Regions from separate parts of the Exiguobacterium sp. 17-1 genome, predicted to be linked through region 2. Evidence: riboswitches for the same ligand, from Rfam matches in the RefSeq annotation. Region 2 holds a riboswitch; the other holds the start of a gene.

The links. A riboswitch is a leader RNA that binds a small molecule or an ion and turns the genes downstream of it on or off. The one in region 2 is predicted to bind S-adenosylmethionine.
Positions count from the first base shown of each region.
Region 1: it holds a riboswitch for S-adenosylmethionine, as region 2 does, so the genes downstream of both, MUN34_RS12530 (2,3-diketo-5-methylthiopentyl-1-phosphate enolase) here and MUN34_RS13600 (amino acid permease) in region 2, are expected to answer to the same signal.

Region 1 is NZ_JALIGJ010000004.1:295,695-300,660, reverse strand. Features, by position in the region: gene mtnA (S-methyl-5-thioribose-1-phosphate isomerase) at 1-138, opposite strand, end outside; gene mtnK (S-methyl-5-thioribose kinase) at 135-1,304, opposite strand; SAM riboswitch class I at 1,383-1,485, opposite strand; SAM riboswitch class I at 1,693-1,794, shown strand; gene MUN34_RS12530 (2,3-diketo-5-methylthiopentyl-1-phosphate enolase) at 1,875-3,065, shown strand; gene MUN34_RS12525 (2-hydroxy-3-keto-5-methylthiopentenyl-1-phosphate phosphatase) at 3,062-3,721, shown strand; gene MUN34_RS12520 (methylthioribulose 1-phosphate dehydratase) at 3,718-4,338, shown strand; gene MUN34_RS12515 (1,2-dihydroxy-3-keto-5-methylthiopentene dioxygenase) at 4,354-4,893, shown strand.
Region 2 is NZ_JALIGJ010000005.1:183,497-188,462, forward strand. Features, by position in the region: gene mmuM (homocysteine S-methyltransferase) at 1-807, opposite strand, end outside; gene MUN34_RS13600 (amino acid permease) at 782-2,182, opposite strand; SAM riboswitch class I at 2,264-2,365, opposite strand; gene MUN34_RS13605 (polysaccharide pyruvyl transferase family protein) at 2,474-3,892, opposite strand; gene MUN34_RS13610 (ketopantoate reductase family protein) at 4,086-4,966, opposite strand, start outside.

The sequences.
Region 1 (4,966 bases), on a different contig from region 2:
TCGCAATTGTTTGATCGCGTCAATCGCTTGCGCTAAATCATGAATGATTTCATACCGTTCTTCTTCCGGGAGCCGGGTCTGATCCAAGATCGTCACCGTCCCATTTTCATAGATGATGCTTTGGACGAATTGGCTCATCGGCTGAGTTCCTCCGTCAAATCAAAGTTCCGTAAATCAGTGAACGTCTTGCATTCAGTCCGGCGTTTAATCAATGCCACTCCAAGGCGTAACGCATGGCGTTTCCGCTCGAGTCGTTCCCCCGCGTCCGTGATGTTCTCGAGGTCGGCGACCGGTGCTAGTCCGATCGTTCGGCGGATCAATTCACATCCGGCAAAGCCAAGTGCGTCCTGTAAAATCGTGCTGAGGACATCGTCAACAAGCCCGTCCGCTGAACGGAACGGCTCCACCGCTTCCCGCTCCCACAATGCTTTGAACGTCGACGCAAAGGTCAGCCAAAATGTATCGATATCTTTCACCCGTCCATCCCGTAACTCGGCATAGTTCGGATACGCGGCAAAGCAGAGATGGGCGATGAATTGTCCGACATCAAAACCAAACGGTCCGTAAAAGGCAAACTCGGGATCGATGACTTTTGTTTCATCGGCTGAAGCAAAAATACTTCCGGTATGTAAGTCCCCGTGTAATAACGCGTCGCCCTTCGTGATGAACAGGGCTTCGAGTTTCGCGACTTCGCGTTTCAGCGCTGCATCCTGCCACAACTGAGCCACTTCCGATTCCAGCCCGTCTTCAACCGCATTCGTTTCCGCGTCATAAAACGGATCTGTAAAGATTAATTTTTCCGTGATATCACAGAGATCCGGATTGTAGTAGTTCCGCGCCACTTGTTTTTTTGCGACCGGTCCAAGTGCAAAATCCGACGTGTAAAACAGTGTTCGCGCCAAGTAAGAGCCGATATGTTCCGCAAGCAACGGATACTTCTCCCCTTCGAGCAAGCCGGTCCGGACAATCGTCAAGTGAGACAAATCCTCCATCACCGTAAATGCCTCTTCCTTACTCGCATGGTAGACGTGCGGGACGAACGGAACGGCGACTTTTGCAAATTCTTTTAAGGCGGACTGTTCAATCCAGGCCCGTTCAAGCGATAACGGCCAACTTTCGCCGACGACTTTCGCATACGGTAAAGCCTGTTTTAAAATCAATCGCTGATTCCCCGATTGAATCCGAAAGACAAGGTTTAAGTTCCCGTCCCCGATTTCCTCTGCCGTCACCGGTCCTTTGCCGATCAATCCGAGTGTCTGGACCCGTTCAATCGCGTCCTGTACTGTAAATGCTTGGTATCCCATTATGGTTTCCTCCTTGTTGATCACACGAAAAAACGCCTCTTTTCGTCAAAGAAAAGAGGCGCAGTAGAATACTCCGTCCTCTTATCTCTCAGACGAATGTCTGTTGGATGTAGCACCGTGCCGGATGGTCGGTTGCTGCGGCGTCTTCGGGCCAATTCCCTCTGCCAACTCACGATAAGAGTCATATGTAGTTGTCGTGTGGTTGATGTTGATTTGAATACTACGTGCGCGGTTGGTCGTCTGTCAATTCCAATTTTTAGTGAAACGTCTTAAAAAACGGAACCGTCTATAGAAGAAGTATTTTCAAAAAAATAAATTTTCAAAATATAGTTTGACAAGGGACCAATCTCGTGTAAAAATTGCAATTAGATTTCACAATTTCATCCAATTCTTATCAAGAGCAGACGGAGGGACGAGCCCTACGATGTCGCAGCAACCGACCATTTGGCACGGTGCTAATTCTTGCAGCTATCACGCTGACAGATAAGAGTCCACGCGCAATTTTTCATGGTCTCTTGTCATTGACGAGGGACCATTTTTGTATTTTTCAATAAGGGAGAGACGATTCATATGGCGTACATTACCGCAACGTACCAACTCGGCACGACCGATCAGTTGCCGAAACGAGCAGAACAAATCGCGCTCGGTCTGACGGTCGGTTCCTGGACCGATTTAAATCATTTGGAACAGCAGCAGCTGGAATCCTTCAAAGGACAGGTTGTTCATACCGAAGAACATGACGGCAAAGGTTACATCACGATCCGTTATCCGGAACACAACGTCTCACGCGACTTTTCCGCTATCTTAACGACGGTCTTCGGCAAACTGTCGCTCGACGGACAAATCAAGTTAACCGATCTACAGCTTCCCCCGTCGTTCACGAACGACTTCCCCGGTGCCAAATTCGGGATTGAAGGAATCCGTCAGTTGATTCAAGTCCATGACCGTCCCCTGTTGATGAGCATCTTTAAAGGGGTCATCGGACGAGACCTCGTCTTTTTACGGGAACAACTCGAAGCCCAGCTCGCGGGCGGCATCGATCTCGTCAAAGATGATGAGATATTGTACGACAATCCGTTGACGCCGGCACTCGACCGGGCACGGATTGGCCGGGAAGTCCTCGATGCCCATTATGAACGGACCGGCAAACGGGCGCTTTACGCGATTACGTTAAGCGGTCCCGTCTTCGGCTTGAAGGATCAAGCGAAACGTTTGATTGAAGCCGGCGCGACCGCCTTCCTGCTCAATACGTTTACATACGGACTCGACGTCCTGCGCGAGTTAGCGGCTGATTCGGACATTTCCGTTCCAATCTTCAATCATCCGGCCTTAAGCGGTGCCTTGATCGCAAGTCCCGAATACGGGATTGCGGCTCCTGTTCTGCTCGGAACGTTACCGCGACTGGCTGGTGCCGATTTGACGTTGTTCCCATCGCCGTACGGGAACGTGGCACTCGCCAAAGACTTGGCCCGCGGGATCGCCGTCGAAGCAACCCGGATCGGGGACACGAAGACAATTTTGCCGGTTCCGTCGGCCGGTATCCACCCCGGTCTCGTCGCCCAGCTCGTCCGTGATTTCGGTACCGACTCGGTCATCAATGCCGGAGGCGGCGTTCACGGTCATCCGCAAGGTGCCGCTGCCGGTGTCCTCGCATTCCGTCAGGCGCTCGACGCCGCACTGACCGGAGAATCGCTGACAAGTGCTGCGGTGCGGCAGGAAGAATTACGAATTGCCCTCGACGCTTGGGGAATCACGAAATGACAATCCGGATTTTATGTGACTTTGACGGGACCGTGACGGAACACGATAATATCATCGCCTTGATGAAGGAATTTGCCCCGCCGGCAGCGTTTGAACCGTTGAAAGAAGGTGTGCTCGACCGCTCGCTGTCGATTCAATCCGGGGTCGGACAGATGTTCCGGTTGCTCCCATCAGATCGAAAACAAGATTATGTTGATTTTTTGATTGATCGGGCTGTCATCCGTCCCGGCTTTGAGACCTTACTCGCTTTTGCTAAATTGAACGGAATCGACTTTGCCATCGTCAGCGGCGGGATCGACTTTTTTGTCGAACCGATTCTTGCCGATTTACTGACAGATGAAGCGATTTACTGTAACGGTAGTGACTTCAGTGAGGAGATAGTGCAGATTGAATGGCCGCATGCCTGTGACGCGGCCTGTACGAATCAATGCGGCTGTTGTAAAACGTCAATCGCCCGGAAGCTGAAGCAGGACGGTGACACGATCATCGCGATTGGTGACTCCGTGACGGATTTTGAACTGGCGAAACAGGCTGATCATGTCTACGCCCGTGATTATCTGATTACGCTATGCGAACAGCACGGTATTCCGTACACGCCGTTTGAAACGTTTTACGACATTGTGGATCATCTGCAGACAACGGGGGTGCATGCATGACATTTTTGAAACGATACGAAGAACTCCGCGCGATCAAGCAGGAGTTCGCTGCACGCGACTGGTTTCCCGGTACGAGCGGTAACCTCGCCATTCGGACGAACAGCAGTCCGACAGAATTTCTTGTGACGTCAAGCGGCAAAGATAAACGCCAGGACACGCCGGACGATTTCGTCCATGTTGACGCGACCGGTCAATTGATCGGCGAACAAAACGGACGTCCGTCTGCTGAGACCTTACTTCATGTCGAAGTGTTTAACCGGACGACGGCCGGCTGCTCGCTTCACGTCCATACGGTCGACAACAATGTCATTTCGGAACTCTACGGAGACCGTGGGGAAATCCGATTTACCGGTCAGGAAATCATCAAGGCACTTGGTCGCTGGGAAGAAGATGCGGAAGTCGTCGTGCCGATTATCCCGAACCATTCGGATATCCCGACTCTTGCTGCAGTGTTTGCCAAGCATGTAAAAACGCAAAGCGGCGCCGTCCTGATTCGAAATCACGGGATCACCGTCTGGGCACCGACTGCCTTTGAAGCGAAAAAACAGTTGGAAGCCTTTGAATTTTTGTTCAGCTACACGTTAAAACTACAAACGTGCCGACAGGCGATTCATTAAAAGGAGGAATTTAAAATGGCAACAGTACTTTTCCAAAAGACAAACGAACGGTATACGGATCAAAACGAGGTGTCTTCATTCCTTGCTTCACGCGGCGTGCTATATGAACAATGGGATGTGTCGAAGCTTCCCGCAGAACTGGTCGACACCTATACGTTGACGGATGCGGACAAACAAACGATTCTCGATACGTTCCAACCGGAAATCACCGATGTCTCGGAACGTCGCGGCTATCAAACGGCCGATATCATCTCACTGTCCGATGCAACACCGAACTTGGATGAACTGCTCGTCAACTTCCAAAAGGAGCATCACCATACGGATGACGAAGTCCGGTTCATCGTCAGCGGTCACGGTGTGTTTGCGATCCAGGATGACGAAGTCGGCTATTACAACATTGAACTGAACCCCGGAGATTTGATTTCCGTTCCCGTCAATACACGTCATTACTTCACGCTCCAGGACGATCGCAAAGTCGTTGCCGTCCGGATTTTCGTGACGACGGATGGTTGGGTGCCGATTTATGAAAAAGATCCGATTGAAACAACGAACTGAGGAACATCCTGAAGACAGACGGTCCGGACCATCCGGCTGTCTGTTTTTTTCTGCTCCATTCCTATCCTACAAA
Region 2 (4,966 bases):
CGCTTCACCGGACCAGGTCTTGCTGACCGGATCATACTGTTCACCGGAATTCGGATAAACGATGATCGGCACATCGGTCAGTTGTTTTAATGTCGTGATGAACTCCGTCGCGATCGATGCCGGAAAACAGTTTGCGCCGATTGCTGCCAGTTGTGGATGCTCCCCTAACGCCTCGATACACTCACTTAACGGCGTTCCTTCACTGATATGTGTTGCGTCACGCAGGGAAAAAGCGAGCCAGGCCGATTGTTCCGGAAATTCTTCGAGCAGTCGGAACAGCACTTTTGCTTCCTGCAAGGACGGAATCGTCTCAAATGCTAACACGTCCGCCCCTGCTTCAATCAACGCTTCAAGCCGTGGACGGTGAAATGCTTCGAGCTGCGCATCGTCGACTCCGTAATGACCGACATACTCAGATCCGTCCGATAAGTAGGCACCATAAGGACCAATCGATCCTGCAATCAGAGCGTGATCCGCTGCCTGTCCGGTTTCCGCACGCGCCTGTTGTGCCAGGTACACCGTTTGTTTGATCAGTTCAACCGCTTCCCCTTCTTTAATTCCCCGACTGCCGAATCCGGTGACACTTGCTTGATAACTCGACGTAATGGCACAATCTGCTCCAATCTTAAAATAATCCGCATGGACCCGGTGAATCTGTTCCGGTTCTTCAAGCAGGACCCGTGCCGACCACAGCGGGTCGTCGAGATTACTCCCGTGACGCTCGAGTTCCGTCGCTAATGCTCCGTCCAATAAAATATAAGGCTGTTTTTTTAATAATTCCTCAACTGGATTGTTGTTCTTTGACATCTTCCACACTCCGTTTCCATGATGTTTTCGTTAGATGATGAATGATGTAACAGACTGCGATAAAAGGAACACCAAAATAAAGGGCGACCCGTTGCGTCGGATCAAAGGCGATGCCGATTAAAGAAGCCAGGCACATCAAAAAAGATAAAATCGGTACAAACGGATACCAGGGCGTCCGGTAGACCAAATCGCTGACATCATGTCCCTCTTGCAGATACCGTTTGCGGAACATGAACTGTGAGGCACTGATGCTCATCCAGACGACGACGACTGCCAGTCCCGAGATCGAGACAAGAGCAATGTAGACGGAACCCGGGGCATAGACACTGGAAAATAAGGCAAGCAGACCACCGATCATACTGAAGAGAACGGCACGTGTCGGGACTCCGCTTGCATTTAATTTAGAAAAGAACGGCGTAATCATCCGTTGATCGGATAAAGACCATAACATCCGTGAAGCGGCATACAGACCGGAGTTCGCTGCCGACAAAATCGCCGTCAGGATGACGAAGTTCATGATGTCGGCTGCAAACGGGAGACCGATCCGTTCGAACACGGCAACGAACGGACTTTCGAGCACTCCTTTTGAGTCGTTTGGTAAAAGAATCGCGAGCACAATGATCGTTCCGACAAAAAATAGCACCAGCCGGAAGACAGTCGTTCGAATGGCCAGCGGCACCGTTCGTTTCGGATCAACGGCTTCACCTGCCGCAATCCCGATCAACTCTGTTCCGGAATAGGCAAAGTTGACCGCGAGCATGGTCATCAAGATGGCGAATGCTCCGTTTGGAAACAGTCCACCCTCCGTCAAAGGAGCAAGCATCGGAGCCTGCGATCCATCGGCAAGCGGTAAAAATCCGACGATCGCCGCTGTCCCCAGGACGATGAACACTAAAATCGTCAGCACCTTGACGGCGGAAAACCAAAATTCGACTTCTGCGAACAACCGAACCGTCAAGACATTGATTCCTAAAATCATAACGACGAATAGCGCGCTGAACAGCCAGACCGGAACGTCCGGGAACCAGCGTTGCATCAACAAGCCGGCTGCCGTGAATTCCGACCCGAGGGCGACCGTCCACGTCAACCAGTAGAGCCATGCCACCGTATAACCGGTTCCGGATCCGATGTACTTCGTCGCATAACTATGAAAGGCGCCAGTTTCCGGCATATGTACTGCTAACTCTCCCAAACACAGCATGACGAGATATACGGCAAGCGCTCCGACCAAGTACGATAAAATCGTTCCGACACGCCCCGCCTGCTCCAGCGTATAACCTGTACTTAAAAATAATCCCGTCCCGATGACACCGCCAAGTGACAGCATGACGATATGCCGGGATTCCATTTTCCGACGAAACGTTCCTTCTTTCATTGCTACTCCACACTCCTCTTTCTCTCATAAAATAAAAAAACGCACCCACATACATGGGTGCGTCGGTCGACAATCAAAAGAAGCTTATCGATCGGGTACGACACCCGCAGGAATTAGCACAGTATCTTTCGACCTGTTGCTGAGGCTTCAAAGGGCCAGTCCCTCCACCTCTCTGGATAAGAATGTAATTTTTCATAACAGTACCAACCCTGTTTTGAATTGTCAACACAATTCAGAATTTATCATGTAAAAAAAACGCCTTACACCAAAATGGTATAAGACGTCCGTGGTTTATTTCTTCGCAAACAAATCAGCTGTCTTCAATGCCATCCGAACCGCTTTCCGGTTCAATGTGCCTTGTTGATGCTTCATTTCTTTTGTTTGACTGTTCAACTTGCCTTGAAGCGATTTGATTTTTTTATCTTTTTCAGCCATTTTTGCTTTATCGCGTTTTTGAGCTGCCACGATTTTTTGCTCTTCTGCTGGGAAGTATGATTCAAAACGTGAAACAGCTTCTTCGATACTAATTCCTGTGATTGGTTTAACGACTGGGAGCAACTCTGCTTTTGCCATTTCACGGTCAAACGGAACGTTCTCAGGGTAGTTCGTTTCTTTATAAATGTGCTCTAAATCATTTGTGTTCAAGAAATCAACGAAGTTATCGAAGTTACGTGCTTGAACACGTGTTGGACTCTGGAAGTCAGCCGACTCAATTACATCTGACAAACGTGTGCTGTCTGTGATGTCATTTGCCCAGATGTGTGTCAATTGGTGATAATCCGTTAATTCACGCATCCGTGCATCTTTCGGAATCAGGATACTTGGTGTTCCGGCAAGTGTTGCCGTAATGTTACCGTGAAGACGTGCTCCGAAGCTGAAGTCAGCTTCTTTTAAAAAGTCGATCCATGTCTGTGCATTCAAGAAGAAGCGGACACGGTCGTTCATGTAAGTCGGATCCGACATTTTGACCGGATAGTTCGTGACAGATAAGTCAGCAATCGGATGTGTGCCTGTGTACGTCAAACGTAACTCTTTCATCCATTGCGGGATGAAGTAATGGTTCGGGTACTCTTCCATTCCGCGTGTGATGAAGTTAAGGACGTTTTGTGGTGCGAGACGTGACGAGTTGACACCGATCATCGAATCTTTTGTGATGTTCGTTTCACGAATTTTCAAGTCACGACCAAATGCATACATCGACGGGCAACCGATGACTTTGTGATCGATTCCTTCGCGGAAACCAAGACGCGTCAAGTATTTTGATGTGATTTCGCCGCGAAGTCCAAGCATGCTTGAGCGCTCTAGGACTGCGCTGACAAACGCTTTAACATCTTCATCGAATGAGAAACCGTCGTTTAAATTCGCCTCAAACGGTGCGCGTAAACCGACGCCGATGACGACGACCGGAATCTTTAATTTTTTAATCAATTTTGTATATTTACGAAGTGTCGGAACGAATTCTTTACGGAATGCGTCAGCGAGTGGGATGACATATAGATCGAAGTTCGCGTTGATCTCATCTGCACGCTCTTCTTCATAGTAGTAGTAATCTGGTGTAATCGTCGTGCCCTCTGTCATCAAGGTGCGGAAAATACTGTATTGATAAATCAGGTTTCCGACGTTCCCTCCGATTGAGTTATGCTTCATCAAATATTCTGCGTCGAACTGTTCAAACGGTGTCATACCCGCACGGATAATAATACGTTTCATGTAAAATAATTCCCCTCTCGCTTCTGTTTTCATTTTAAAAAATATAAAATATATTTTGGTTTTTAACCATCTTGTCTTTTCAAGAATAGTTGAATGCAATTCAGCAAGTCAACGAATAGCTGAAAATTACACATTATTGCGGATTATAAAAAACTAAATACAGCCTGATAAATATTCCCTATATAGAAACTAGTTAAACGTCTTTTCTAGATAAACGATAAATTTCGAGATTCGCATAAATTGCCGGTAACAACACCTGCGTCGGCCCGTCTTTCGAAAGAAGTGTTCCGAATAGATGGGCCGACTCGACTTCGCTGCCTTTCTCCATATCACGTTGTAAGGAGGATTTCATCGTTTCAGCCATTTGTGCGATCTGTTGCTGTTGTACCTGCTCAATCTCATCACTGAATACGGCGCCTTGCCGTTCCATTGCTTCTTTGGCTTCCGTTGCCAGGCGGCGAATCATCGTCATCCCTTCCTCCCGCGAACGAATTGGACCAATTGCTGAGCGGAAGAGCGATGTCACACCGGAAAACGTCGTGATGAACAGATACTTATTCCACATATCGCGGGTGATTGTATCTGAATAGTTGATTGGAGCTGCTGTTCCGGTCAAATGCTGTTTCAATTCTTCCAAGCGGTCTGTGCATGTTCCCGGCAATGGACCAAATAACAGATGGTGTGACGGACTTGTCTGAAGGATATGCCCTTGTGCATCAAGTGTCGATTCAATAAAGCAGAGTCCGCCCAGCACACGCTGTTCTCCGAACCGGTCCACTAACTGTTTCAGATGTGACATGCCATTTAAAAGCGGCAGGATATATGTATGTTCCGAAACAAAAGGTTCGATATCTTGCAACACCTGTTCCAGGTGATAGGCTTTCGTCGACAAGATGATGACGTCGAACGTTTCATCCGCCCCTGCTTCAATTAAGCGCGGCGTAAAATCGATATCACCATGCAGACTGTTAATTACGAGTCCGGATGTTTTCAGCTCCCGCAATCTTCGTTCCCGGACTAAAAATGTGACGTCTTCCCCTTTTTCTGCCAGGCGTCCCCCAAAATATCCACCAA